3 regions of the Krasilnikovia sp. M28-CT-15 genome follow, and region 3 is predicted to be linked to each of the others. Evidence: predicted binding sites of a transcription regulator. Region 3 holds the regulator's gene; each other region holds the start of a gene.
What was found. The regulator HrcA, encoded in region 3, represses chaperone genes, less so after heat shock. The targets are predictions, from matches to a motif close to GGTTNGCACNCTCNNNNNGAGNGTGCNAACC.
Positions count from the first base shown of each region.

Region 1: the regulator HrcA is predicted to act here: its motif matches at 6,560-6,590, upstream of groL (chaperonin GroEL).
Region 2: the regulator HrcA is predicted to act here: its motif matches at 8,633-8,663, upstream of groES (co-chaperone GroES).

Region 1 covers NZ_BAAGAK010000001.1:7,084,895-7,094,558, reverse strand. The annotation lists gene ACMCNO_RS32590 (alpha/beta fold hydrolase) at 1-1,443, shown strand, start outside; gene ACMCNO_RS32585 (ABC transporter permease) at 1,440-2,348, shown strand; SAM riboswitch class I at 2,590-2,721, shown strand; gene thrC (threonine synthase) at 2,734-4,011, shown strand; gene ACMCNO_RS32575 (GNAT family N-acetyltransferase) at 4,301-5,287, shown strand; gene ACMCNO_RS32570 (hypothetical protein) at 5,226-5,720, opposite strand; gene ACMCNO_RS32565 (GNAT family N-acetyltransferase) at 5,720-6,247, opposite strand; gene groL (chaperonin GroEL) at 6,781-8,403, shown strand; gene ACMCNO_RS32555 (glycerol-3-phosphate dehydrogenase/oxidase) at 8,560-9,664, shown strand, end outside.
Region 2 covers NZ_BAAGAK010000001.1:1,232,916-1,242,579, reverse strand. The annotation lists gene ACMCNO_RS06000 (GuaB3 family IMP dehydrogenase-related protein) at 1-913, opposite strand, end outside; gene guaB (IMP dehydrogenase) at 947-2,434, opposite strand; gene ACMCNO_RS05990 (DUF5319 domain-containing protein) at 2,563-2,958, shown strand; gene ACMCNO_RS05985 (response regulator transcription factor) at 2,989-3,840, opposite strand; gene ACMCNO_RS05980 (WhiB family transcriptional regulator) at 4,072-4,461, shown strand; gene ACMCNO_RS05975 (molybdopterin-dependent oxidoreductase) at 4,625-6,241, opposite strand; gene groL (chaperonin GroEL) at 6,471-8,117, opposite strand; gene groES (co-chaperone GroES) at 8,189-8,503, opposite strand; gene ACMCNO_RS05960 (THUMP-like domain-containing protein) at 8,735-9,664, shown strand, end outside.
Region 3 covers NZ_BAAGAK010000001.1:1,998,519-2,008,182, forward strand. The annotation lists gene hemW (radical SAM family heme chaperone HemW) at 1-11, shown strand, start outside; gene ACMCNO_RS09520 (DUF4870 domain-containing protein) at 56-694, opposite strand; gene hrcA (heat-inducible transcriptional repressor HrcA) at 891-1,913, shown strand; gene dnaJ (molecular chaperone DnaJ) at 1,974-3,113, shown strand; gene ACMCNO_RS09535 (16S rRNA (uracil(1498)-N(3))-methyltransferase) at 3,267-4,001, shown strand; gene ACMCNO_RS09540 (hypothetical protein) at 4,023-4,583, opposite strand; gene ACMCNO_RS09545 (class I SAM-dependent methyltransferase) at 4,793-5,518, opposite strand; gene ACMCNO_RS09550 (2OG-Fe(II) oxygenase) at 5,531-6,034, opposite strand; gene ACMCNO_RS09555 (2OG-Fe(II) oxygenase) at 6,061-6,645, opposite strand; gene ACMCNO_RS09560 (MmgE/PrpD family protein) at 6,651-7,925, opposite strand; gene ACMCNO_RS09565 (SagB family peptide dehydrogenase) at 7,922-8,653, opposite strand; gene ACMCNO_RS09570 (YcaO-like family protein) at 8,663-9,664, opposite strand, start outside.

The DNA.
Region 1 (9,664 bases), 5.1 Mb from region 3:
GGCCAGCACGCGCGGTTCGAGTCCGCTCCGGTGTCCACCGCGATCGACGTGGTCGGCGCGCCGACGGTGCGGCTGCGGGCCGCGTCCCCGACCGGCACGGCGGTGCTGTTCCTCAAGCTCTACGACGTGGATCCCGGCGGCGCCGCCACGCTCAGCGGCGGCCTGGTCGCCCCGGTCCGGCTCACCGGCCTGCCGAGTGACATCGCCGCCGCGGCGCCGGTGGCGGTCACCCTGCCCGGCATCGTGCGGCGCATCGACGCCGGGCACACCGTCCGCGTCGTGGTCGCCACCAGTGACCAGGCGTTCCTCGCCCCCGCGCAGCCGACCACGTACACGGTCGCGGTGGACCCGGCGCTGACCCTGCCCACGGTGACCGGCACCCCGATCCCGAACCCGGACTCGATCTGGTGGTATGTCCTGGCCGGGCTGGCCGCGGCGATCGCGCTGGCCATCGTCGTGCTCCTGGCCGTGCGCCGCCGCCGGGGCCGCCGGACGCACACCCCCACGATCGACGAGTACGCCGACACCCCGCTGGTGGTCCGCGGCCTGCGCAAGGCGTACGGGGACGGGTTCGTGGCGGTGGAGCGGGTGGACTTCACGGTCGAGCGGGGCCAGGTCGTCGGCCTGCTCGGGCCCAACGGGGCGGGCAAGACCACCACGCTGCGGGTGCTCATGGGCCTCACCCTGCCGACCGAGGGGGACGCGCTCGTCTTCGGGCACCGGCTGGTGCCGGGCGCGCCGATCCTGTCCCGGGTCGGGGCGCTCGTCGAGGGGCCGGGCTTCCTGCCGCACCTCAGCGGGTACGAGAACCTGCGGGCGTACTGGCGGGCCACCGGGCGGCCGGAGGCGGACGCGCACTTCGACGAGGCGCTGGAGATCGCCGGGCTGGGCGACTCGGTGCACCGCCGGACGAAGACGTACAGCCACGGCATGCGGCAGCGGCTGGCCATCGCCCAGGCCATGCTGGGCCTGCCCGAGCTGCTGGTGCTCGACGAGCCCACGGACGGGCTGGACCCGCCGCAGATCGCGGAGATGCGCCGGGTGCTGCAGCGCTACGCCACCGACGGGCGGGCCGTCCTGGTCTCCAGCCATCTGCTGGCCGAGGTGGAACAGACCTGCACGCACGCCGTGGTGGTCAACAAGGGCCGGATCGTGGCCGCCGGGCCGGTCTCCGACATCGTCGGGGACTCCCCGTCGGTGCTGCTGGAGGTTTCGGATGTGCCCGCCGCGTCCCGGGTGCTGGCGGAGCTGGACGTCCGGTCGGTCACCCCGGACGGCGACACCGGCCTGATCGTCGACATGAACGGCACCCCGCGCACCGAGGTGGTGGCGTCGCTGGTCCGCGCCGGGGTCGGCGTGGACCGGGTGGTGCCCCGGCGCCGTCTCGAAGACGCCTTCCTGGCACTGGTGGGCGACAACTCGCGAGGAAGTGGTGACCGATGAGCGGGCAGCGGGAGCTGAGCGGCCAGGTGACCGGCAAGTTCGGGTCACTGGGCGTCGTCGCCGGCTACCGGCCGTCGGCGACCCTGCCGATCCTGGCGGAGGTACGGCGGCAGGCGTCGCGGCGGCGTACGCAACTGGCCCTGGGTTTCATGGTCGTGCTGCCGTTGATCATTCTGCTGGCCTTCGAGTTCGGCGGGGACGGTGACGACGACGGGCGGCGGCGCGGTGGGGCGTTCGCCAGCCTGGTCGACCTGGCCACCTCCAGCGGCCTGAACTTCGCGCTGTTCAGCATCGCGGTCTCGGCGGGCTTCCTGCTCATCGTGGTGGTCGCGCTGTTCTGCGGCGACACGGTCGCCAGCGAGGCGAGCTGGGGCACCCTGCGCTACCTGCTGGCCGTGCCGGTACCCCGATCCCGCCTGCTCGGCGTCAAGCTCGTGGTCGCCCTGGCCTACTCGCTGCTGGCCCTGCTCACCCTGGCCGGGACGGCCCTGCTGATCGGCACCCTGCGTTACGGCTGGCACCCCCTGGGCAGCACGATCGCCGCCCAGATCCCACCGGGCCCCGGAGTGCTGCGCCTGCTGGCGATCCTGGCCTACCTGGCGACGACCATGCTGATCGTGGCCGGGCTGGCGTTCCTGCTCTCCACGCTGACGGACGCGGCACTGGGCGCGGTGGGCGGCGCCGTCCTGCTCTGGATCCTCTCCAGTATCCTGGACCAGATCACCGCCCTGGGAAACCTGCGCACGGTGCTACCCACCCACTACGCCGACGCCTGGCAAGGGCTGCTCTCGACCCCGATGCAGACGGCAGACCTGGCGAAGGGCGCGATCGCCGCCCTCTGCTACGCCACGGTCTTCATCGGCCTGGCCTTCTGGCGCTTCACCCGCAAGGACGTCACCAGCTGACCCTCGCGGGTGGTGGTCGCACGGACCTGCGGTTGTGGTCGCACGGACCTGGCAGGGTGCGGGGATCCGCTCATGAGCCGCCAGGCGAATGGATCCCCGCGCCCGGTCTCGGCGGGAGCGACGGTCCGGCGCACGACGAACGTGCGACCAAAAAGTCCTAAAGCCCGAGAGGACGCTCACAGATCGGGATCACAGGGTGAGGATGACCCGCACACCCCGTAAGCTGGCGGCACAACTGCATACCTCATCCAGAGGGGCTGAGGGAACGGCCCGATGACGCCCCGGCAACCACCGCACTCGACTCGATGACGAGGCCAGACGTGCGGCAGGTGCTAATTCCGTCCCCGCGCGTCGCGCCGGGGAAAGATGAGAGGAAGGCCTCGCCATGACGTCGACCGTCGACGCCCCAGTCTCCACCAGCCCCGCCCGCGCCCTGGTCTGTCGCGGCTGTGGGACGGAATTCCCCCTCGCCGCGCAGCATGCCTGTTACGAGTGTTTCGGCCCCCTGGAGATCGCCTACGATCCGGCCGCGCTCGCCCGGGTGACCCGCGCGCAGATCGAGGCGGGCCCGCAGAACATCTGGCGCTACGCCGCGCTGCTGCCCGCCGGGCAGGACCCGGCCGAGCGGGTCACCCTCGACCCGGGGCTGACCCCGCTGGTCAGCGCGCCCGCCCTGGCCGCCGCGATCGGGCTGCGGGCGCCGCTGTGGGTGAAGGACGACTCGGCCAACCCGACGCACTCGTTCAAGGACCGGGTGGTGTCGGTGGCGCTGACGGCCGCCCGCGGGCTCGGCTTCACCCGCTTCGCCTGCGCCTCGACGGGCAACCTGGCCAACAGCGTGGCCGCGCACGCCGCCCGGGCCGGAGCGCCGTCGGTCGTGTTCATCCCCGGCGACCTCGAGCAGGGCAAGGTCGTCACCACTGCCGTGTACGGCGGCCAGCTCGTCGCCATCGACGGCTCGTACGACGACGTGAACCGGCTGTGCAGCGAGCTGGTCGAGACGGACGAGTACGAGGACACCGCGTTCGTCAACGTCAACGTGCGGCCGTATTACGCGGAGGGTTCCAAGACCCTCGGGTACGAGGTGGCCGAGCAGCTCGGCTGGCGCATCCCGGCCCAGGTGGTCATCCCGATGGCCAGTGGGGAGCTGCTGACCAAGGTGGACAAGGCGTTCACGGAACTGGTCGAGATCGGGCTGGTCGAAGCTCCGGCGGGCGGGTGGAAGGTGTTCGGCGCCCAGTCCGCTGGCTGCAACCCGATCGCCACGGCCCTGCACAACGGGTCGGACACCGTCGTGCCGGTGAAGCCGACCGGCATCGCCAAGTCGCTCAACATCGGTGATCCGGCCGCGGGGGCGTACGCGATCGAGACGGTGACGCGTACCGGCGGCTGGATGGACTACGCCGACGACGACGAGATCCGCGCCGGGATCCAGCTGCTGGCCCGTACGACCGGGGTCTTCGCGGAGACCGCGGGCGGGGTCACGGTCGCGGTGCTGCAGAAGCTGGTGGCCAGCGGGCGGCTGGACCCGGAGGCCGAGACGGTCGTGTTCAACACCGGCGAGGGCCTCAAGACGCTGGACGCGGTCGCCGACCGGGTGGGGCCCACGCACCGGATCAAGCCGTCGCTGCGCGCGGCCCGTGACGCGGGCCTGCTGGGCTGATCCGGGGCCTACCGCGCTGACCAGCGCATAGTCGGGTATCCGACCGGCGGCGGGTATTTCCTTCCGGGGAGGGCTTGCGGAACCGATCCCAGGCTCGGCAGGATGCTCTACGCGGGAGGACGCGACGCCGTACGAGGTCCCACCTTCGAGCTTGGCGACAATCTCCGAGGGACCCAACGACCCAGTGCCGGAGGCGCTGTGCGCGCGTCCTCCCGACCAAATTTTCTGCGTGAATCCTGCCCGGCAATATTCGTTCGCGCCGGACGGGGTGTGCGTTCACCCTGTCGGGATGCGCATCGAGCCTTTGACGGACGCCACGATCGACCAGGCGCACGCCGTGCTGCGGGCCGCGGCCGAATGGGATGTTCCGGATCTTCCACCCGTGGCGAAGTCGGTGTTCGCGGTGGCGGTGCGCCATCCCTTCCCGGGCACGGAGCAGGAGCGCTACCTCGCTGTCGACGGCGACGGTACGGCGGTCGGCTTCCTGGGCCTCAACCTGCCGCAGTACGACAATCTGGACAATGTGTCTATTCTGCTGGTCGTCGCGCCGTCACATCGGCGCCAGGGATTCGGCCGGGCGCTGCATGCCCACGCCGTCGAGCGGGCCCGGGTGGCCGGGCGCAAACGTCTCATCGGGACCACGGCCGGTGCCCGCCCGGACGGCGCCTCGTTCGCGGCCGCGATGGGCGCGGAGGCGGCCCTGCGGGAGACCCGCAGCCGCTTCGACGTCGGGGGCGCCGACCGCGAGCGGCTGGACGCGTTGCGGGCCGAGGCGTGGCGGCACGCGGACGGATACCGGCTCGTGCAGTGGATCGGGGTGCCGCCGGACGAATTCCTCGAGGATCTGGCCTACCTGGACGGCCGGCTGCTGTCCGACGCCCCGGTCGGGGATCTGGTGATGGAAGCCGAGCGGGTCGACGGGGCCCGGGTGCGCGGCAACGAGGAGGCCCGCCGCGCCCGGGGCATGACCGCGTTCCACACCGGCGCGGTGCACACCGCCACCGGGCGGCTGGTCGCGTGGAGCACATTGACCGGGACCGACGCGGCTCCCGAGCACGCCTGGCAGCAGATCACCATCGTCCACCCCGCGCATCGCGGGCACCGGCTCGGCCTGATCGTGAAGCTGGAGAACCTGCGCCACATCCGCGCCGCGCGGCCGGGGCTGACCGCTGTCGACACCATCAACGCGTCGGCGAACGAGCGCATGCTCGCCATCAATCGGCTGATGGGCTTCCGGCCGGCCGACACGGAGATCCAGTGGCAGCAGGCGCTGTGAACAGGCGGGCCGCCCAGGGGCGCAGCGGCAGCTCCCGGTAGCCGCCCGCGGCCAGGCCGGCATGCCGCTCGAACGGGTTGCGGGCGCCGTACGAGCCGGTCAGGGCGTAGGACCAGCCGCAGGACAGCCAGTACGCGGGCCAGAACAGCGGGCCGAGCACGGCGTACTGGCTGGCGTGGCGGCTCTCGTGGGCGAACAGTTCCGCCCGCGCATCGTCCAACAGCCACGTCGCGGTGCGCCGGGTGATGATCACGGAACCCACCGTGCAGCAGGTGGCCGGCGGCATCCGGTACCGGTAGCCCTCGGCGATGAGCACCCCGTCGCGCCCGCGTCGCAACCGCGCGCGGCTCGCCAGGGCCACCAGCAGCCCCGCCGCGGTCGTGCCGTTGACCGCGGTCAACACCGTGCGCGCGACGTGCCAGGGGCGGGGCATCAGGCGCGGCGGCGCATCTGCAGCTCGGTCAGGGCCGGGATGACCGGGTGCGGCACCCGGATGCCCGTGTCGGCGAAGCCCAGCCGTTCGTACGCCCGGACCGCCCGGTCGTTGCCGACCACGACCTCCAGCATCAGCTCGAGGCGCCCGGCGGCGCGCGACCAGTCCGCCACCGCCTCGACCAGCTCGTCCAGCACCCCCGTCCCGCGATGCGCGGGTGTGATGTAGACGGCGAACACCACGGTCGCGCCCGGCTCGTCCGGCAGCATCGTCCCGCCCGCGTGGCCGATCAGCGGACCACCGCCCGGATCCGCCACGAACTGGGCCAGCTCGTCCCCGCTGGCCGCCTCGACGATCCGCCGCCGGTAGTCCGCGTGCGGGCGGGCGGCCGCCTGCGCCACGGTCTCCAGGAACGCCAGCGGGCTGTCGGCCAGCATCTCCAGCCGCAGCGCCCGGCTGCGGGCGGCGTCGGCGGCGGTGACCCGGTGGACGGTGTGGGTACGGGGCCGGGCGATTGTGCCGGTCATGCTGTCTGCCTACCGGTCATGGGTCAGGGAGGCAACCCGGATGCCGGATTCCGACCGCGCCCGGACCCTGGGTTGATCACGATGGGTGATTCGGGGCCGGTCCGCGGCGGTGCGGGCGGGCCCGGCGAATCCCCCGTCCGGGATTCCGCCGTTCGGTCGGCGCACCGGGCCGAACGGCGAGATGATTCGCTGGCCTGCCGGTCGGGTGGCCATCCCGCGCCTGTTCACCGTGCGTGATCAACGCCTCCCCGCAAGGGGGGTGCGGGGCGGCTGAGCGTCCTTGCACTCGCCACCTCAGAGTGCTAAACAGGTCATTGGCACTCGCGCCACGCGAGTGCCAACAGGTCGGGACGGTGGGGTCACGGTCACGGCGTCGCCATCGGCGCCGCGGCACGAGGCCGGTCGTCGCGGGCTATCCGGCCCGTCCTGCGGACGTCGCATCGCCAGGTGGCGACGTCCGAAGAGATCCTCAACGTGCGGGAAGCGGGGCCGAACAGGCCCGGCGCCGCGAGTGTCCAGGAGGACAACGCCGTATGGCCAAGATCATCGCATTCGACGAGGAAGCTCGTCGCGGCCTCGAGCGGGGCATGAACCAGCTCGCCGACGCCGTCAAGGTGACGCTCGGCCCCAAGGGCCGCAACGTCGTGCTCGAGAAGAAGTGGGGCGCGCCCACCATCACCAACGATGGTGTGTCGATCGCCAAGGAGATCGAGCTCGAGGACCCCTACGAGAAGATCGGCGCCGAGCTGGTCAAGGAGGTCGCCAAGAAGACCGACGACGTGGCCGGCGACGGCACGACGACGGCGACCGTCCTCGCCCAGGCGCTGGTCCGCGAGGGCCTGCGCAACGTCGCGGCCGGCGCGAACCCGATGGCCCTGAAGCGGGGCATCGAGGCCGCCGTCGCGAGCGTCTCCGAGGCGCTGTCGCAGATCGCCAAGGACGTGGAGACCAAGGAGCAGATCGCCTCCACCGCCTCCATCTCCGCCGGTGACTCCACGGTCGGCGAGATCATCGCCGAGGCCATGGACAAGGTCGGCAAGGAAGGCGTCATCACCGTCGAGGAGAGCAACACCTTCGGCCTGGAGCTGGAGCTCACCGAGGGTATGCGCTTCGACAAGGGCTACATCTCGGCGTACTTCATGACCGACGCCGAGCGGATGGAGGCCGTCTTCGACGACCCGTACATCCTCATCGCCAACAGCAAGATCTCCGCGGTCAAGGACCTGCTGCCCGTCCTCGAGAAGGTCATGCAGTCGGGCAAGCCGCTGGTCATCATCGCCGAGGACGTCGAGGGCGAGGCCCTGGCCACCCTGGTCGTCAACAAGGTGCGCGGCACGTTCAAGTCCGTCGCCGTCAAGGCCCCGGGCTTCGGCGACCGCCGCAAGGCCATGCTCGAGGACATCGCGATCCTCACCGGCGGCACGGTCATCAGCGAGGAGGTCGGCCTCAAGCTCGACGCCGCCGACCTGAGCCTGGTGGGCCAGGCCCGCAAGGTCGTCATCACCAAGGACGAGACCACCATCGTCGACGGTGCCGGCAACGCCGAGCAGATCCAGGGCCGGGTCAACCAGATCCGCGCCGAGATCGAGAAGTCGGACTCCGACTACGACCGCGAGAAGCTGCAGGAGCGCCTGGCCAAGCTGGCCGGCGGCGTCGCGGTCATCAAGGTCGGCGCGGCCACCGAGGTCGAGCTGAAGGAGCGCAAGCACCGCATCGAGGACGCCGTGCGCAACGCGAAGGCGGCCGTCGAGGAGGGCATCGTGCCCGGCGGTGGCGTGGCGCTCGTGCAGGCCGGCAAGACCGCGTTCGACAAGCTGGACCTGGCCGGCGACGAGGCCACCGGCGCGAACATCGTCAAGGTCGCGCTCGACGCCCCGCTGCGCCAGATCGCCGTCAACGCCGGCCTCGAGGGCGGCGTCGTGGTGGAGAAGGTGCGCAACCTGGAAGCCGGTCACGGCCTCAACGCCGCCAACGGCGAGTACGTGGACCTGCTGGCCGCGGGCATCATCGACCCGGCCAAGGTCACCCGCTCGGCGCTGCAGAACGCCGCGTCGATCGCCGCCCTGTTCCTCACGACCGAGGCGGTCGTGGCGGACAAGCCCGAGAAGGCCCCGGCCCCGGCCGGTGCTCCGGGCGGCGGGGACATGGACTTCTGAGTCCACCCCCACACGCACCACGTCAAAGCGGGCCGCTCCGGCGGCCCGCTTTTTCGCGTCCGCAGCGAGGACGGGCACCGGTCTCACCCGCACGCGCTGCCTACAGGCCACGTTTCCCCCGCCGGTGTGACACCCGGGGGCGCTAACCTCATACGGGTGCGTGATCCCTCCGTCTCCCGGAACTCGGCCGGCCGCCTGTCGCCGATCCGCCGCATCGCTGACCTGCGCCGGCTGCGCGACGAGCAGTTCGACGTGCTGGTCATCGGCGGCGGCGTCACCGGCGCCGGCGCCGCCCTGGACGCCGCCTCCCGCGGCCTGAGCGTCGCCCTGGTCGAGGCCCGCGACCTGGCCGCCGGCACCTCCAGCCGGTCCAGCAAGCTGATCCACGGCGGCCTGCGCTACCTCGAGCAGCTGGAGCTGCACCTGGTCCACGAGGCGCTCACCGAGCGTGGCCTGCTCACCAGCCGTCTCGCCCCGCACCTGGTGCGGCCCGTCCCGATCCTGGTGCCGCTGCTGTCCGCCAACCCGCCCGCCCGGGCCTGGAACCGGGCGTACTACGGGGCCGGGGTGGCCGCGTACGACGCGTTCGCCGGGGTGTTCGGCACCGGGCGGGGGATGCCGCTGCACCGGCACCTGACCCGCGACGGTGCCCGGGGGCTGTTCCCCAGCCTGCGCGCGGACGCGGTGACCGGCGCGATCCGGTACTACGACGGGCAGGTCGACGACGCCCGCCTCGTGGTCAACCTGGCCCGCACCGCGGCCAGCCTGGGCGCGGCCGTGGTCACCAGCGCCCGGGTCACCGGCTTCGTCCGGCAGGCCCGCGAGGTCGTCGGGGTGCGGGTCCGGGACCTGGAGGCGCCGGACGCCCCCGACTTCGAGGTCCGCGCCCGTACGGTGGTCGCCGCCACCGGGGTGTGGAGCGACGACATGTCCCAGATGCTCAGCGACGTGGGGGTACGCCCCGGGATGCGGGTGCGCGCGTCCAAGGGGGTGCACCTGGTGGTGCCCCGCTCGGCGATCACCGGCGAGGCCGGGCTGATCCTGCGCACCGCGACCTCGGTGCTGTTCGTCATCCCGTGGGGCGGGCACTGGATCATCGGCACCACGGACACCGACTGGGAGCTGGACCGGGCCCACCCGGCCGCCTCCGCCCGCGACATCCGCTACCTGCTCGACCAGGTCAACACCGTGCTGGACCGGCCACTGACCACGGACGACATCGAGGGCGTGTACGCCGGTCTGCGCCCGCTGCTGTCCGGCG
Region 2 (9,664 bases), 770 kb from region 3:
AGTGCCACCAGGCACCACCCGCGGGGGCGCCGTCGGCCAGCGACAGCGGCTCGCCCAGCATGACCGCGTCCGCCCCGCAGCCGATGGCCTTGGCGATGTCACCCGAGGTGGAGATGCCGCCGTCCGCGATGAGGTGCACGTACCGGCCGCCGGTCTCGTCGAGGTAGTCCCGGCGGGCCGCGGCGGCGTCCGCGATCGCGGTGGCCATCGGCACCCGGATGCCGAGCACGGTGTCCGTGGTCGACCACTCGTCCGCGCCCACGCCGACGATGACCCCGGCCGCGCCGGTGCGCATCAGGTGCAGCGCGGTCTTGTAGTCCGTGCAGCCGCCGACAATGACCGGCAGGTCCAGGTCGGCGATGAACTCCTTGAGGTTGAGCGGCTCGTCCGTGGTCGACACGTGCTCGGCCGACACCAGGGTGCCCTGGATGACCAGCAGATCGACGCCGGCGTCGAGGACCACCGGGGCGAGCGTGAGGGTGTGCTGCGGCGACACCCGCACGGCGACGGTCACCCCGCCCTCGCGCATCGCGCGGACCCGCTCGGCGATCAGCTCCGGGCGGATCGGCTCCGCGTACACCTCCTGGAGCCGCTTGGTGGCGTCGGCGTCGGCGTCGAGCGAGGCCAGCTCTTCGAGGATCTTGGTGGGGTCCTCGTACCGGGTCCACAGGCCCTCGGCGTTGAGCACGCCCAGGCCGCCGAGGCGGCCCAGGGCGATCGCCGCCTCCGGGCTCATGGTCGCGTCCGACGGGTGCGCGACGCAGGGGATCTTGAACGGGTACGCGTCGACCCGCCACTCGGTGGACACGTCGTCGACGTCGCGGGTGCGCCGGCTGGGCACGATCGCGATGTCGTCGAGGTGGTAGCCGCGCTGGGCGGTCTTCCCGAGACCGATCTCCACGACGTCACGCATGTCTGTTCCCTTATCGCGGGTGCTGGTTGAGGGCTATCGGGAGTGGTAGTTCGGGGCTTCGACGGTCATCTGGATGTCGTGCGGGTGGCTCTCCTTGAGCCCCGCCGCCGTGATCCGGATGAGCTGCCCGCGCTGCTGCAGGTCGGGGATGGTCTCGGCACCGACGTAGCCCATGGAGGCGCGCAGGCCGCCGATGAGCTGGTGCGCCACCCGCGACAGCGGCCCACGGTACGGAACCTGGCCCTCGACGCCCTCGGGGACCAGCTTGTCCTCGTTGACGTCCTGCTGGAAGTAGCGGTCCTTGGAATAGGACTTGGCCTGCCCGCGCGACTGCATCGCGCCGAGCGAGCCCATGCCCCGGTACTGCTTGAACTGCTTGCCGTTAATGAAGATCAGGTCGCCGGGGCTCTCCTCGCACCCGGCCAGCAGGCTGCCGAGCATGACCGTCTCGGCGCCCGCGACGATCGCCTTGGCGATGTCGCCGGAGTACTGCACGCCGCCGTCCGCGATGACCGGCACCCCGGCCGGGGTGCAGGCCCGCGCGGCCTCCATGATCGCGGTGATCTGCGGAACGCCGACCCCCGCGACCACCCGGGTGGTGCAGATCGCGCCGGGGCCCACCCCGACCTTGACCGCGTCGGCACCGGCGTCGACCAGCGCCTTGGCCCCCGCGTAGGTGGCGATGTTGCCGCCGACCACATCGACCGCGGTGTCCTTCTTGACCCGGGCGACCATCTCCAGCACCGCCCGCTGATGGCCGTGCGCGGTATCCACGATCACGACGTCGACACCCGCGTCCACCAGCGCCCGGGCCCGCTTGTACGCGTCCTCGCCGACGCCGACGGCCGCGGCCACCCGCAGCCGTCCCTGCGGGTCCTTGGCGGCGTTCGGATACTGCTCACTCTTGGTGAAGTCCTTGACCGTGATCAGACCGCGCAGGCGGCCGACGCCGTCCACCAGGGGCAGCTTCTCGATCTTGTGCTGTTGCAGCAGGGCCAGGGCCTCGTCCTTGCTGACCCCCACCGGGGCGGTGACCAGCGGCATCTTCGTCATGACGTCGCGGACCTTGACCGAGTGGTCGGTGACGAAGCGCATGTCGCGGTTGGTGACGATGCCGACCAGAGTCCCGTCGCCGTCGACCACGGGCGCCCCGGAGATGCGGTACTTGCCGCAGAGCGCGTCCACCTCGCGCAGCGTGTCCTCGGGGCTGCAGGTGATCGGATTGGTGATCATGCCCGATTCCGACCGCTTCACCAGGTCGACCTGGGTCGCCTGGTCCTCCAGCGAGAGGTTGCGGTGCAGCACGCCGATGCCGCCCTGGCGGGCCATGGCGATCGCCATCCGCGCCTCGGTGACCGTGTCCATCGCGCTGGACAGCAGCGGGATGGAGAGCTCGACGTTGCGGGTCAGGCGGGTGATCGTGTTGACCCGGCTCGGCACGACGTCGGACTCGCCTGGCTGCAACAGAACGTCGTCGAAGGTGAGACCCAGAGGTACGGTGCGGGCGGAGTCTGTGTCCACGAATCATCCCCGGTGGCGCTCGACGCTGGTGGAAGGTTTCATCCTACCCATGGACCGGGGCGGCCCATCTCGCCGGACAGCCCCGTGCGGCCCACCACACAGAGCCCCGGACTAGGTACGGTGAACACGTGCAGGAAGAACCGATCGACCCGTTCAACGGCGACCCCGCCGACCCGGCCGCGGGCCTCGAGGACATCACCGACGATGCCGAGAACGACCCGCTGACCGAGTCCGAACGCCAGGACGTCCTCGAGGACCTCTCTGACCTGGAGATCTACCAGGCGCTACTGAGTCCGACAGGCATCCGCGGGCTGGTCATCGAGTGCGAGGACTGCCACGAGCCGCACTACTTCGACTGGGACCTGCTTCGCGGCAACCTGCGTCACCTGCTCAGCAGCGGCCGACCCCGGGTACACGAGCCCGCGTACGACCCGGATCCCGATCACTACGTCACCTGGGAGTATGCCCGCGGCTACGCCGACGGTGTGCACGACACGCTCACCGAGGGTACGGACGACGACTGAGACCGGCGCCGCCCGTACCCGATCGGGTGGTTAAGCGACCAGTCCCGCCCGGAAACCGGCGGCGACGGCGTGGGCCCGGTCCCGGGCGCCCAGCTTGCGGAAGAGCCGCCGGGCGTGGGTCTTGACCGTGTCCTCGGAGACGAACAGCTCCCGGCCGATCTCGGCGTTGCTCTTGCCGTCGGCCATGCCCCGCAGCACCTGCAGCTCACGCTCCGTCAAGGTCAGCCGCCGGCCCGCGGGCGCGGCCTCCGCCACCCCGACCGGCGAGCCCTCGTTGGCGGGCCAGGCGGCGGGCCGCCCGGTGGCCGGGTCCAGCGGGACGTCGCCGCGCTGCACCGGCACCATCGGCGAGTTCGGCAGCATCGCGGGGATCGGACCGCCGTTGCCCGCGCCCATGCCCAGGCCGTCGCGGTGCATCCCGCGGGAGGCGGGCGAGTTGTTGTTCCGGGCGGCGCCGGCGACCGTGGCCGGCTGGGCGTTCGCGCTGTTGATCGGCATGCCACCCTGGGGCCGTACCGGAAGCAGCAGGAGCAGCAGGGCCTTGGCGACCACGCTGACCAGGTCATGTTCGACCCCGCGGATGACGCCCCGGGCGCCCGCGGCGACGGACGCCGCGGCGACCCGCGGGTCTTCGGCACCGAACAGGACGACCTGCGCCTGCGGGGCGCGGGCGAGGACCCGCCGGGTGAACCCGACGCTGTCCGGCCGGGTCACGGCGGTATCGGCCAGGACGATCTCTGCGGGCCGCTCGGCCAGTCGGATCATGGCCTCGGTCTCGCTGACGGCGGTCCGGACGACCCCGGTCATGCCGAGCCGGGCCGCGGTGGACGCGACGGTCTGGGCCGCCAGCGGAGTTCGGACGCACACGAGGACGGTACGCACAGTGATCCTCCTTCTCTCTCAGAGGAGATCACGCAACGGCCGCAGCATTACGCGCTTTAGATGGAAAAAACGGGAAAGATCCCCACGGCTTGCGGCAGCGATGGGATACGGCTGGGGAAGACATCGACACAACGGGTGTGAGGCAGGTACCCCCGGGGTACACGGGCCGTAGGCCAGTGACCGGCCCGGAACGGACCACACTCCGCGGTGCCGCGCGGAAGGAGGGTGTTGATGTCGAACCTTCGCAGACTGCCCGGTGCCATCGCCGACCGATGGGACTGGCAGCGACTCGGCCGGTGCCGGGGGCGCGACAGCGCCCAGTTCTTCCACCCGGACGGCGAACGCGGATCGTCGCGCAACCGCCGGGAGGCCAACGCCAAGGCCGTGTGCCGGGCGTGCCCGGTACGCGCCGAGTGCGCGGCCCACGCGCTCGCGGTCCGGGAACCGTACGGAGTCTGGGGAGGATTCAGCGAGACGGAACGGCTGCGGCTGCTGGCGGTCGGCTGGGACGACCTCGCCGACCGGCGTCACGGACGGGTGGACCTTGCTCGGCTCGAGGCACGCCTCGGCGGGCCCCACAAGACGGCCGTACCGACGCAACGGCGGGCCCCCGCGGCCTGACGCCGCGCGACGATGCGCGGCATGTCGGCACAGTTCCCGGCGTGGTCCCCGGAGAGGGGCCACGCCGAAGTGTTGAGCGGCTCTTCAAGAGCACCGGTGGACATGCAAGCCACCGTACGAGCGAATTCGGGGCCCAAGTCGGACGCAAAGTGCGTCTTTCGGGTTACTGGACGCTGAGCGTCACGCTGTGCCAGCCGGTGGCGCCGTCCGGCTCCGGCGGGGCGGGAGTGCTCGGCTGCGTGGCGCCGGTCGTGTCGGTCGCGCGTACCCGGATGGTGTGCCGGCCGGGGGCGGCCGTCCACGGCAGAAACCACTGTCGCCAGGTGTCCGCCGACACCGTGTCGGCCAGCGTGGCGGCCTGCCACGCCCCGCCGTCGATCTGCACTTCGACCTTGGCTATGCCGCGGTGCTGGGCCCACGCGACACCAGCGACCACCATCTCCCCGGCCGGGCGCTTCGCGCCGTCACGGGGAGTGTCGATGCGCGACTGCGTCTTGATCGGAGCCTGCTGCGCCCACCCGCGCGGCACCCAGTACGCGTCGAAGTCCGCGAACCGGGTCAGCTCCAGCTCCACCACCCACTTGCAGGCGGAGACGTAGCCGTACAGGCCGGGGACCACCAGCCGCACCGGGAAGCCGTGCTCGACCGGCAGCGGGCGGCCGTTCATACCGATCGCGAGCAGGGCGTCGCGGCCGTCGCGCAGCACGGAGGTGGGACTGCCACAGGTCCAACCGTCCACGGAACGCTGCACCACCTGGTCGGCGTCCGGCTGCGGGTCGGCCTCGTCGAGCAGGGTCTTGACCGGAACACCGAGCCAGCGGGCGTTGCCGATCAGGTCGCCGCCCACCTCGTTGGAGACGCAGGCCAGCGTCACGTACCGCTCGATCATCGGGCGGCGCAGCAGGTCGTCCCAGGTCAGCGTGATCGGGTTACGGACCATCCCGTGCACCCGCAACCGCCACGTCGCCGGGTCGACCTGCGGCGGGTACAGCGCGGTGTCGATCCGGTAGAAGTCCTCGTTCGTCGAGACGTACGGCGTCACGCCGCGGACCTGCGCGGCGGCGGGCACCGGGCGGGCGGGCGACACCGGGGCGGGCAGCAACACAGCGTTGCGGGCCGCGTTGACCGCGCGGCGGCCGGTCAGCAGCCGCCCGGCGACGCCACTGACCGCGGCGACCCCCGCCGCGATCCCGAGGCCCTGCAGGAATCGCCGCCTGCCGACCCATGGGCGCGTTGCGGGGCCCGCGCCATCCGCTCCGCCGCCCGCCGGAGCGTCGCCTGCCCGAGCAGTGCCCGCTGGGCGGCCGACCGTCGCGTCGGTGGTCGCGGCATCCGATGCGTCCGGCGGTGCCGGGTCGACCGCCCAGGTCAGCAGAATGCGCAGCGTCAGTGCCGCTGCTGCCGCGGCGACCAGGGCGGGCAGGGCCGCCAGGGGTCCGGCGTCGTGTCGGGTCACCGCGGCGGCCACGCCGACCGCACCGAACAGGGCGATCCCGGCCAGCGCCCACCGCCACGACCGCAGTGCCAGCACCCCGACCCCGTAGGCGTAGGCGCCCAGCAGCAGGGCCGTACCCGTGATCAGGGCGGTTTTGTCGTGCACGCCGAAGATCGCGACGCCGGCGTTCTTGACCGGGCCCGGCACGGTGTCGACGACGACGCCCCCGACGGCCAGCAGCGGCGCGGACAGCGGTCCGGTCGCCACCGCGATGACCTCGGCGACACCGAGCGCGACCGCGGCCGACGCGACACCGGCCAGCCCGGCCCGGACGGAGAGCTTCACCCCCCTATCCTGCCCCCGCCACCGCCCACCCTCGCACCGGCGCCAGGCGCTCGATCTTGATGATTTCCGGTGCGGCGCTAACCAGAAATCATCAACGTCCAGCCGGACCAACCAGGTTGGCGAAACCGCGCGAAGGCAGTGCCACACCGAGCCGGGCACGGCGAGGTGGGCGGGTATGGAAAAGGCGCGCCGGGTGACCGGCGCGCCTTTCCGTGGAGCTGATTCCGGGTCAGAAGCCCGGGCCGTGCTGGTGGCCGTGACCGTGGCCGTGGCCGTGCCCGCCCGCCGCGGCGGGCTCCGGGTCCTTCGGCTTCTCCACCACGAGGCTCTCCGTGGTGAGCAGCAGCCCGGCGATCGAGACGGCGTTGGAGACCGCGTTGCGGGTCACCTTGACCGGGTCGATGATGCCGGTCGCGGCCAGGTCGACGTACTTGTCGGTGGCGGCGTCCAGGCCGTGACCCCAGTCGAGGTCAGCGACCTTGCCGACCACCACGTAGCCGTCGTGGCCCGCGTTCTGCGCGATCCAGCGCAGCGGCTCGACGAGCGCCTTGCGGACGATCGCCACGCCGCTGGCCTCCTCGCCGGAGAGGCCGAGGCTGCCGTCGAGCACCGAGGTGATCTGCGCGAGCGCGGCGCCGCCACCGGGGACGGTGCCTTCCTCGACCGCCGCCTTGGTCGCCGCGATGGCGTCCTCGATGCGGTGCTTGCGCTCCTTCATCTCGACCTCGGTGGCGGCACCGACCTTGATGACCGCCACGCCACCGGAGAGCTTGGCCAGCCGCTCCGACAGCTTCTCCTTGTCCCAGTCGGAGTCCGACGCCTCGATCTCCTTGCGGATCTGCGCGACGCGGTCCTCCACCTCGGACTTCTGGCCGCCGCCGTCGACGATCGTGGTGTTCTCCTTGTCGACCACCACGCGCCGGGCGGTGCCCAGCATCTCCAGGGTGACCTGGTCCAGCTTGTAGCCCAGCTCGGGGGCGACCAGCTCGCCACCGGTGGCGATCGCCAGGTCCTGCAGCATCGCCTTGCGCCGGTCGCCGAAGCCGGGGGCCTTGACGGCCACGACCTTGACGGTCTTGCGCAGCGCGTTGACGACCAGGGTGGACAGTGCCTGACCCTCGACGTCCTCGGCGATGATGAGCAGCGGCTTACCGGACTGGACGACCTTCTCCAGCAGCGGCAGCAGCTCCTCGATGCTGGCGATCTTCTGCGTGCTGATGAGGAGGTACGCATCCTCCAGCACGGCTTCCTGCGACTCGGCGTCGGTCACGAAGTTCGGCGAGATGAAGCCCTTGTCGAACTGCAGGCCCTCGGTGACCTCGAGCTCGGTGCTGAGGGCGGAGCCCTCCTCCACCGTGATCACGCCGTCGCGGCCGACGCGGTCCATCGCCTGGGCGATGAGCTCGCCGATCGCGGCGTCCTGCGCGGAGATGGTGGCCACGTTCGCGATGGCCTTGTGGTCCGCGACCTCGACCGCCTTGTCGAGCAGGGCCTTGGAGACCGCCTCGGCGGCCGCGTCCATGCCCCGCTTGAGGGCGATCGGGTTGGCACCCGCGGTCACGTTGCGCAGGCCCTCGCGGACGAGCGCCTGGGCGAGCACGGTCGCCGTGGTGGTCCCGTCGCCGGCGACGTCGTTGGTCTTGGTCGCCACCTCCTTGACCAGCTGGGCCCCGAGGTTCTCGTACGGGTCGGTGAGGTCGATCTCCTTGGCGATGGTGACGCCGTCGTTGGTGATCGTGGGCGCGCCGAACTTCTTGTCGAGGACGACGTTGCGGCCCCGCGGGCCCAGGGTGACCTTGACCGTGTCGGCGAGCGCGTTGACGCCGTGCTCCAGCAGGTGCCGGGCGTCGTCAGAGAAACTGAGGATCTTCGCCATGTATAGGTCCCTTCACGCACCACCGCCTCGGTCCGGTACACCGGACCGAGGCGGTCAGCACTGTCAGTAGGTCACTTCTCGATGACCGCGAGGACGTCGCGGGCGGAGAGCACCAGGTACTCCTCGCCGGCGTACTTGACCTCGGTGCCGCCGTACTTCGAGTACAGGACCGTCTCGCCGACCTTGACGTCAACCGGGATCCGGTTGCCCTTGTCGTCGATGCGGCCGGGGCCGACAGCGAGGACGGTGCCCTCCTGCGGCTTCTCCTTGGCGGTGTCGGGGATCACGATGCCCGACGCCGTGGTCGTCTCAGCCTCGTTCGCCTGGACCACGATGCGGTCCTCGAGCGGCTTGATCGCAACCTTGGTCGCGGTAGTCACGGGCATACCCTCCTGGGGTACTTGGTGTCGTCGCCGACCAGCTGGCCGGCCGGATGCCTCATGCCACCGGGCGGGGCCGTCGTCGCGGGTGCCGGTCCGCCTGGCGCTCGCCGTGCGGCCCCGGCGGGTCCGCGCGGCTGGCACCCTCGTAGTGAGAGTGCTAATCGGAGATTATGCCGGGACTGGCACTCCGTCAAGGAGAGTGCCAACACGCCCCACCCGCGAGAATGACTCCCCGTGAACCTGGAACTGCTGGCAGCACTGCGCACCGCCGAGGGGTCGGCCGCCCTCGTGGCCGCCGCCGAGGTCTCCGGCGCCGACCCCCTCGCCGCCGCCGCGCGGCTACGCGCCCGCGGCGTGCCGCCGCCGCTGGCCGCGGCCGCGCTCACCCAGGCCGAACTGCGCCGCCGCGCCGCCGCCAAGTTCGGCGCGGCGGCCGCCGCGATGTTCTTCACCCGGGCGGGCCTGGAGCAGGCCACCCGCGCGGTGGTCGCCGACCGGCGGGCGGCCCGGCTGCGCGCCGCCGGGGTCACCACCCTGACCGATCTGGGCTGCGGGCTGGGCGCGGACGCGCTGGCCGCGGCCCGCGCCGGCATCCAGGTGTACGCGGTGGACGCCGACCCGCTGACCGCCGCGCTGGCCGCGGCGAACGCCGCCGCCGCCGGGCTGGACAGGCTGATCACGGTCGCGTGCGCCGACGCGACGACCGTGGACCTCGCGGGCGCGGACGCGGTCTTCGCCGACCCGGCCCGGCGCACCGGCCGGGGCCGGGCCATGAACCCCGACTCGTGGTCGCCGCCGTGGGGCTTCGTCGCGGGACTGCCCGCCCGGGTGCCGCGTACCGTCCTGAAACTGGCGCCGGGCATCGACCACGCCCTGCTGCCCCCAGGGGCCGAGGGTGAGTGGGTCAGCGTCGACGGCGACCTCGTCGAGGCCGCGTTCTGGTGCGGCCCGCTGGCGACGGTGCCGCGCCGGGCCACCGTGCTGCGCGGCGCGGAGCCGGTCACGCTGACCGGCTCCGGGAGCGCGGCCGCGGCGGTGGGCCCGGTCGGGGCGTACCTGTACGACCCGGACCCGGCGGTGGTCCGCGCCCATCTGGTCGCGGAGTTCGCCGCCGGTATCGGCGGGCGCCTCGCCGACCCTCAGATCGCGTACGTCTACACCGAC
Region 3 (9,664 bases):
TGCTGCCGTAGCGGGGTCGGGCGCCGGGGGCGACCCGGCGCCACGACCGGCGGTGCTACTTGATCATCGAGACGGCCATCGGGTACTGGTACGGCTCGTTGTTGTTGGCCTTGACGCCGGCGATGATGCCGAAGACCGTACCCATGATCACCGCGGCGATCAGCGGGAGGAAACCGATCAGGATGCAGGTCAGCGCGTAGCCGACCACCGCGATGATCGTCCACAGCAGCTGGAAGTTGAGCGCCGCCACCGCGTGCTGGCGCACGATCGGGGACTGGTTGCCGCGAGCCAGCAGCGCCACCAGCGGGCCGATCCAGCCCGCCGCGCCACCACCGAAGAACGCGCCCGCCGCGCCGCCGAAGTGGGCGACCAGGATCCAGGTCTTGTCCTCGTCGGTGCCGCCGGAGTTGTAGCCGTACTGCGGCGGGGTGCCCCCGGTCGGGTAGCCGCCGCCGGGCGGAGGCCCGTAGCCACCGGACGGCGGCGGAGCGTAACCGCCCGCGCCGGAGCTGGGCGGCGGGTAACCACCGGCACCGGAGCTGGGCGGCGGGGTGCCGTACGTGGGCGGCTGGGGTGCCCCCGGCGGAGGCGGCGGAGCCGACCCGGAGGTCGGCTCGTTGCCCGTGTATGGGTTGAACGGCGCGGTGGGGTCCGAAGGGTTCCCCTCACCGGGCGGGCGCGGCGGTTCAGTCATGCCAGAGAGGGTAGGGCCGCAGCTCAACACGGTCGAGGTCAACATGCGGACGGCGTCGAAGAATAGACAGTCGGCTAAGGGACCCCGGCCGGGTGGCGCGCGATCATCGCGCCATCGGCCGCGGCGACGTAGACTGGCACTCGCTCAAGCCGAGTGCCAGTCAGGTGCTGTCGACCAGACCGGGGGGAGGGGTCCGATGAGTCTCGATGACCGCAAGCTCGAGGTGCTGCGCGCCATCGTCGAGGACTACGTCGCCACTCAGGAACCCGTGGGCAGCAAAGCCCTGGTCGAGCGGCATCAGCTCGGTGTCTCCCCGGCGACCGTGCGCAACGACATGGCCGTGCTGGAGGAGGAGGGCTACATCCGCCAGCCGCACACCAGCGCGGGGCGGGTGCCGACCGACCTCGGCTACCGGCTGTTCGTCGACCGGCTGTCCCGGGTTAAGCCGCTGAGCCCGGCCGAGCGCCGGGCGATCGAGCGGTTCCTGGTCGGCGCGGTCGACCTCGACGACGTGGTGCACCGTACGGTGCGGCTGCTGGCCCAGCTCACCCGGCACGTCGCGGTGGTGCAGTACCCGAGCCTGTCCCGGTCCGCGGTACGCCATCTGGAACTGGTGCCGATCTCCACCACCCGGCTGCTGCTCGTGATGATCACGGACACCGGCCGGGTCGAGCAGCGCCTGGTCGAGCTGCCCGCCCCGGTGGGCCCCGACGACGTCACGGAGCTGCGCCGCCGGTGCAACGAGAAACTGGCCGGGCAGAAGCTCGCGGACACTCCGCCGCTGGTCCAGGGCCTGGTCGACGAGACCGCACCGGAACGCCGGACCACGATGGCGTGCCTGGCCACGGTGCTGCTGGAGACGCTGGTGGAGCGCGGCGAGGAGCGTGTGGCCCTGGCCGGCACGGCCAACCTGGCGCGCGCCAGCGTGCTGGATTTCCAGGGCACCCTGCGCCCCGTCCTGGAAGCCCTGGAGGAGGAGGTCATCCTCCTCAAGCTGATCGGCGAGGTGGAGCCGAGCACCACCCGGGTCCGCATCGGCGACGAAAACAAGATCGACAATCTGCGGTCGACGTCGGTGGTCAGCACGGGCTACGGCCCGGGTGCCACCATCGTCGGTGGGCTGGGCGTGCTCGGCCCCACCCGCATGGACTACCCCGGCACCATCGCTACCGTGCGTGCCGTGGCACGCTACATGGGCGACCTGCTGGCACAGAACTGACGGATTCGCGACGACGAGTGCCCGCACCGGGCGTAGGCAGACATGAGGACTCGAAACCCAGTGGCCAAGGACTACTACGGAATTCTCGGGATCAACCGGGATGCCACCGACGACGAGATCAAGCGCGCGTACCGCAAGCTCGCTCGCCAGTTCCACCCGGACGTGAACCCCGATCCGGAGGCGCACGAGAAGTTCAAGGACATCAACGCGGCGTACGAGGTCCTCTCCGACGACCAGAAGCGGCAGATCGTCGACCTCGGCGGCGACCCGCTGGCCCCCGGGGGCGGCGGCGGACCGGCCGGGCCCGGCGGCGCGGGGCCGTTCGTCGGCTTCCAGGACATCATGGACGCCTTCTTCGGCACGGCGGCCGGTGGCGGCGCCCGTGGCCCGCGCCCGCGTACCCGTCCGGGCGCCGACGCGATCCTGCGCCTCGAACTCGACCTGGTGGAGACCGCGTTCGGGGTGGAGGCGCCGATCACGGTCGACACCGCGGTGCTGTGCACCCAGTGCACCGGCGCGGGCACCGCACCCGGCACCCACCTGGCCACGTGCGAGACCTGCGGCGGGCGCGGCGAGGTGCAGTCCGTGCAGCGCACGTTCCTGGGCCAGGTGGTCTCGTCCCGGCCCTGCCAGGTCTGCCAGGGCCACGGCACGGTCATCCCGCACCCCTGCCCGACCTGCGCGGGCGACGGCCGCATCCGTACCCGCCGCTCCCTGACCGTCAAGATCCCGGCCGGGGTCGAGGACGGCATGCGGATCCGCCTCGCCCAGCAGGGCGAGGTCGGGCCGGGCGGCGGCACCGCCGGCGACCTGTACGTCGAGATCCACGAACGCCCGCACGACGTCTACTCCCGCAAGGGTGACGACCTGCACTGTCGCGTCACGCTGCCGATGACCGCGGCCGCGCTCGGCACCCGGCTGACCATCAAGACCCTCGACAGCGAGGAGGCGATCGAGGTCAAGCCCGGCACCCAGCCCGCCTCCACGCTGCGCATCCGCGGCAAGGGGGTGCCGCACCTGCGCGGCCAGGGGCGCGGCGACCTCTTCGTCCACCTCGACGTCAAGACCCCCACCAAGATCACCGCTGAGCAGGAGCGCCTGCTGCGGGAGTTCGCCAAGACCCGCGGGGAGGACGTGGCCGAGCTGAGCAAGCAGGGCGGCTTCTTCTCGCGGATGCGCGACGCCTTCAACGGACATTGATCTTCTTTCGATGATTTTTGTCCCAGGCCCGTCGGGGCCTGGGGCCGTCGCTCCCGCGGAGACCGGGCGCGGGCGCCCATTTCGCCTGACGGCTCATGACCGGGCACCCGCACCCTGCCAGGTCCGTGCGATCACAACCGGTACCGTGCGGGCATGTCCGCGCCGCTGTTTCTCGTCGATGAGCTGCCCGCGGGGCAGACCTTCACGCTTGCCGGTCCCGAGGGGCACCATGCTGCCGACGTGCAGCGGTTGCGGGCCGGTCAGGCGCTGATCCTGGCTGACGGGCGGGGCGGCGCGGTGGCCGCCTCGGTGTTGCGCGTCGGGCGCGGCAGCATCGATGTCGCACTCGGCGTGCGGACCGTGACCCCCGCGCCGGACCCGTGCCTGGTGGTGGTGCAGGGGATCGCCAAAGGGGACCGGGGTGAGCTGGCCGTGCAGGCGATGACCGAGGTCGGTGTGGACGAGATCGTTCCGTGGGCCGCCTCCCGGGCCATCGCCCAGTGGCGCGGCGAGCGGGGTGTCCGCGCCCGGGAGAAGTGGGTTTCCACCGCCCGGGAGGCCGCCAAGCAGGCCCGCCGCGCCTGGCTGCCCGCGGTCGGCGGCCAGCCGGACTGCTCCACCCCGCAGGTCGCGGCGCGGATCTCCACAGCGACGGCCGCGTTCGTGCTGCACGAGGAGGCGACCGACCGGCTCAGCGCGGCGAAACTTCCCGACTCCGGCGACATCGTGCTGGTCGTGGGGCCCGAGGGCGGCATCGCCGATACGGAGCTGGGCCGGTTCGTGGCCGCGGGCGCGGTGCCGGTGCGGCTGGGCGACTCCGTGCTGCGTACCTCGACTGCCGGGGTGGCCGCGCTGGCCGTGCTCGCCACCCGCCTGGGCCGCTGGTGAGCCGCGGGTCCCGGTGGCTGCTCAGTCGCCGTCCAGCAGCGCCTGGCCGCGTGGAGACAGCCGGTAGCCGACCTCCAGGCTCTCGGTCAGCCCCAGCTCCTTGAGGCGCCGCACGTCGCGCTTGAACGACGCCAGGTCCGGATAGCCTGCGTCGGCGAACAGGTCCGCGGCGCGGGTCGCCGGGCGCGCCGCGACCAGCTCCAGCACGGTGCGGGTCCACGGGCCGCGGCGGGCGCCGCGGTCCATCCGCTCCAGCGCCGCCGCGACCGCGGCCAGCCCCGACACGTCCGCGCGCAACGCGATCCGCGGATCCGCTCCGGCATACGCCACCTCGATGCGGTACAGCGGGTTCGCGGGATCGCCCGGGATGTCGGCGCGCAACGCGGTCACGTCGGAGTACCCGGCCGGCGCGGTGTCCTGCGGCGGCACGTCGGGCACGCGGGTGACCGCGCGCACCTCGATCAGGCCGATCATCGTGCGCAGCCGGGTGCCGGCGCGCACCCGGGCGGTACGCCAGCGCCGGAACACCACCGACACCCGGCCCGTACGGATGCGCTCGAGCGCGTCCTCGCGGAACAGCACCCGTCCAGCGTAGGGCGGGCCGGGGTTCGCGGTGGCGGCTACACCCGGCGGGCCGTGGCCAGCGCGGTGTGCACGACGAACTCGATCGTTCCGCCGTGGCATCGACCACCTCGACGACCGAGGGGAGGGCGGCGTCCCGCTCGCAGCCAAGCACACGCGAGCCGAACCCACCGGCGGCGCAGCCCCTGGTCTCTGCCGCAACCGGCTGGTCATTTCGGGGCAGTGCCGAGCAGGCGGCCGGGGGCGTCGTACGTGCGCGGCCGGAACACGACGTCCACCAGGCCCGCCCGTCCGAGGGCGGCGACGTACTCCTGCGGGGTGAACAGCTTGAGCACGTGCTCGTCGGAGAAGTGCCGAACGCCGGCGCCGACGTCGCCGACCAGGTAATGCATCGTCATGTGCGAGAAGCCGTCGTGGGCCGCCGAATGGGTGAGGCGTACGACGGTGCGGCCGGGCGACTCCACGACTGTCGGGCGGAGGCGGTCGACAGTCCATTGTTCGGGCGTCAACCACGGCTCGATCAGCAGGACGCCGCCAGGGTTGAGGTGGCCGGCCATGGCGGCGACCGACCGCTCGAGCTCGTCCACGGAGCACACGTACCCGATCACGGAGAACAGACACACGACCGCGTCGAACGTGCGGCCGAGCCCGAGCGTCCGCATGTCCGCCGCATGGATCGTGACGTCCGGCAGCTTGCCTTGCGCGACGTCCCGCATCGCCGGGGACAGCTCCGCGCCCTCGACGTCGCCGAAGCTGTCGCGCAGGTGCCGCAGATGCTCGCCGGTGCCGCAGCCGACGTCCAAGACGCTTGTTGCCGCGGGATTCCGGCGGTGCAGGTCCTCGACCACCTCGCGCGTCTCCGCGGCGTAGTCCTTGTCCTGACCGGCGATGTGCAGGTCGTCGTAGATGGCTGCGGCGTCCTTCTGATAATTCACCTGCGGTCCCCTCTATCCGAGCCAGAGCGCGTTCGTGTATCGCTCACCGTTGACGATCTCTTCGACGCCGTGCAGGATGCCGGCGCCCTCGAAGATCAGGAGTCGACCGGTCGCCGGATCCACCCGCTCGATCCGTTGCGGGATTTCGAGGAACGTCTGGCCACCGGCATAGTCGTCGTTGAGGTACAGGATCGCGGCGAACCTGGTATTCGGGAAGAATCGATCGAGGTGCGCGTCCTGCCGGGTCCCCTCCGGCCAGCTCACGACCTGGCTGGCCTGAATCGACGCGTCCTCGCCCCACTCCCGGGCGATGGAGTCGACCACCAGGCGTCCTATCGCGTTCAACGTAACTTTCGAGTCGGAACCGTCCGGCAGGTCGTGGGAGTTGATCAGCCGGAAGCTCCAGAAGCCGACCTTGTTCTTCCACCCGTACGTCTCGATGTTGCGCCGGTAGAAGTCCACCAGCGCGCCACACGTCGCCGCCGGGACGGCGTCGTCAATCACGGTCCATCGCATCGCGCTCGCCCTCCTACAGGGGTCGGTCAGTAAGTGCCGGTCGCATTCGTGAAGGAAAAGCCGATGCTGTAGCGCACCCCGGCGCGCACGTTGCTGACCGCATGAAACGACGCCGGCCCCATCGCCATCACCGATCCCGAGTTGAAGCTCGGAACGATCGTCCGCACCCGGTCCTCGGGAGCTTCGCCCGCGAAGATGCCCAACAGGCCGCCCGAGCCGGCGTCCACGCCGGGAGACAGGTACGCGATCAGGCGATGGGTGAAGAAGAAAGGGTGGGCGTCGGGGTCGGGGAAGTAGTCGTTGTGAATCTTGATGCCGTGACCCGCCGGGTACCGGTTCGCCGAGACCGAGAACTCCCGTTTGAACCGGGCGCGGAACAGGCCCTCGACGCGCTCCCGCAGCGATAGCATGAGGCCCGGCGTCAGCGTGCCGGCGATGGCGTCGGGCGCGCCGTCCGCATTCCAGTAGAACGCCCGCCGGGGCGGTGCCGCGCGGTCGCACTCCTGCCAGGTTCGCGTCGCGCGGATCCACTCGGCCAGCGACTTCGCCACCTCGGGGCTGAACACATCCTGCACCAGACCGTGCGGGAACGGCTGGTCGAACATCGACACGCACTTCATCGTCCTGCTCCTCCGCTCAGGATTTCCCACCAGTCCGGGCCGTGCATCGTTTCCAGGTCCGCTGTCGCCTCCGCCAGGCCGGCGAGTCGGGAAGCCGCGTGGCGCTCCCATTTCGCGGCCACCACGCGATCGCCGTCGAGCATCTCTGCGTCGCCGCCCACCGGAATGCGCAAGCGCATCGGTCCGGCGTTGCGCAGGTGGAGCTCGATGCGGACGAGACCGTCGTCGTCGCAGTCCGGGTCGTGGCTGACCGTGGCGGCGGACGTGAGCCGGGTGATCTCGGCGGAGCGCCGCAGTGACGCGAACCTCGACTCGAAGCCGTCGACCGGGTGGACGAGGCACACCGACAGCAGGAAGGCGAGCGCGAACCGGGCCTCGTCGACCGTGTCCGGCACACCGGGACGGCAGATCGCCGCCACCGTCCACGGCACGCGCGCGTGCACGGATTCGACCCCGCTCGGCACGCGGCCGCGAAGCCGGTTCGCGAAGCCGAGGACGGTGGTAATCAGGTACCCGCAGATCGCTAGCGGCTTGTGAAAGGTGGCCACGGACTCCACCCGCCACGGCTCGCCGAACGCCGCCGTCTCGCGCACGTCGAGGCACCCGGGCGTCCCATCGAGCACATCCCGGAGCAGGCGGGCGGAACCGGCCACGTCGAGAATCCCGTCGGCGACAGCGATCGCCGCGGAGTGCCCGTTGCGGGCGGCCACCGCGAGTTGAAATGCCTTGGCGGCCGACCCGAAGCTCGCAGCGTGCCCGCCGGTCGCCGTTGCCGCCAAGAACGCCGCTGCGCCCATCCGTTCCGCCGGCAGGCCGAGGATCCGGCCCACGCCGACCGCGACACCGATCGCGCCCAGCAGGCACGTGGGATGCCGGCGCGCGTTGCGCAGTGCCCGCCCGGCCACGTCGCCGAAGACGCACATGGCCTCGTGCCCCACGCCGTACGCGGTGACCAGGTCCGCACCGGAGCACCGGCCCGAGGCGAAGTACGGCAGCAGGGCGGGGAACAGCATGGCGGCGGGATGACCGTGCGACCGGGGGTGCACCGGGTCGAAGTCCCCGGCGTGCGCGCGCAGCGCGTTGTTCAGCGTGGACGTCACCGGGTCGGTCGTCGTCACGTCCCAGATGTCGTCGGGCGATGCCGCGGCGCAGCAGGCCAGTACGTCGAGCAGGCTGCGTTTGCAGTCCTCCCGTACCACCGTCGGGAGGTCCGAATAGCCGGCACCGACGGCGGCGTGGAAGACCGCCGCGACCTCGGGTGCGGAGCTCACGGCACGACCGCGCAGTACAGCGGGATCTCGTCGGTCTCCAACCCGTCGACGAGCCGGCGCGCGTCGATGTCACTGAACCCGCCGACCGCCGCGAACGGAAGGTCGAGTGCGGTGCTGGCCAGGTAGAGGTTCTGCATCACGTGGCCGGCCTCGATGAGCGCGTACCGGTAGCCTCGGTTGCCGTACTTGCAGGTCGTGCGCTTCATAGACGCCGACAGCAGGAGAACCACGCGGGGCGGCTCGTCCACGCCGAACCCGAGCAGCAGCTCGACATCCCGTTCACGTACCGGGTCTCCGAACGTCAGCAGGGCGTTGTCGAACGGTGAGTACACCGCGGCGCTGCGCGCGACGTCCGCGACGTTCAGGGGCAGTACGTGGCAGTCGAGGGGAAATCGTGCCCCGGCGGACGGGTAGTGGCGCCGGGATCCCGGGGGCGCTCCGGGTTGCTCGCGCAGACCGAGGCTCCAGCCGAGCAGGTCGGCGAGTTCCTGCACGGCCACCGGCTCACGGCGCGGCCGGCGGTCCGTACGGCGGCGGGTCAGGGCCTCGGTCAGGCTGATGCTCAGCGGCCGGGGCGGCGGCAGCGGCGTGAGCGGCAGCCGGCCGGGTTCGCGTACCGCGATCGCGGTCCATTCCGCGGGCCACGTGGCGGGATCGGCGAGCCGCAGACGGTCCACCTGCCAGCCTTGCAGGGAGCTGACCGCGTGGAACTCCTCGTACTCGACCATGGTGTGCTCCTAGAGGAAGGGGTGCGGCAGCGGGTTGAGGTCCTGCTCGCCGACCGGCCGGCCGTAGCTCAGCAGCCGGGTTGTCCATCGGCGGTCGGGTTCGCAGAGGTGCATGGGTTGCAGGCCGGGAACCAGAACCTTCACCACGATGGCGCCCATATCCGCGATGTCCGGCGTGGTGACGTCGCAGACCAGGATGTCGCCGCCCGCCTGGGCGATGCTCCGGACCACCACGTCGATGGCTGGCTCGCCGGCGCGGGGCTGGTTGGTCACGGTCTCGGCCTCGTCCAGGTAGCCGAGACGGCCGGCCATCTCCGGCTGGATCCACAGGAACGCCCGCTCCGCACCTGACGCGATCCGGCTCGGATCGTCCAGCAGGCCGGCCGCGACGCGGCGCGCGGTCTTGGCCCGTCCGCGGATCGGTCCGCGGAAAGTGGCCGCCTCCAGCAGCGCACCGACGGCCGCCTCGGCGACGTCGAACGCTGCCTTCGAGCCGAACGTCGCTGCGGGCATCCGGCCGCCGGGATCGCGCACGCGAGCCGCGATCACCGGCACCGGAAGGTCGAGTGCGTAGTCGAACAGCTCAACCTGCAGGTGGTAGCGCTCGCAGTCGGCCACCAGGCGGTCGACCTCGGACGAGCCGAGGCTCGCGGGTGTCAGCCGTCGGGGCGTCAACCCACGGTAGTGACGGATCATCGTGGCGTCGCGCTCGACCACCTCGAGCAGTCCCCGCAGCACCGCCGGGCCCGCCGCGGTTCCGGCCGCGCAGCCCGTGGTCAGCGGATCGCGCAGGACCGGCTCGCCCGGCAGGAACGCGTACGGCAGACGGACCAGCTGCGCCGGCACCAGGCGCGACGTGCCGTCCACCAGCGAACGCGCCGTGGTCCACGCCAGTCGGCTGGTCCGTACGCGAGCGCGGTCGGTGTCTCCCGAGTGATGACTCAGCGAGGCGGGGTCGAGCGCGGGGACGCCAGCCGAGCACAGCTCGTCGTAGCGGGCCACGGTGAGCTG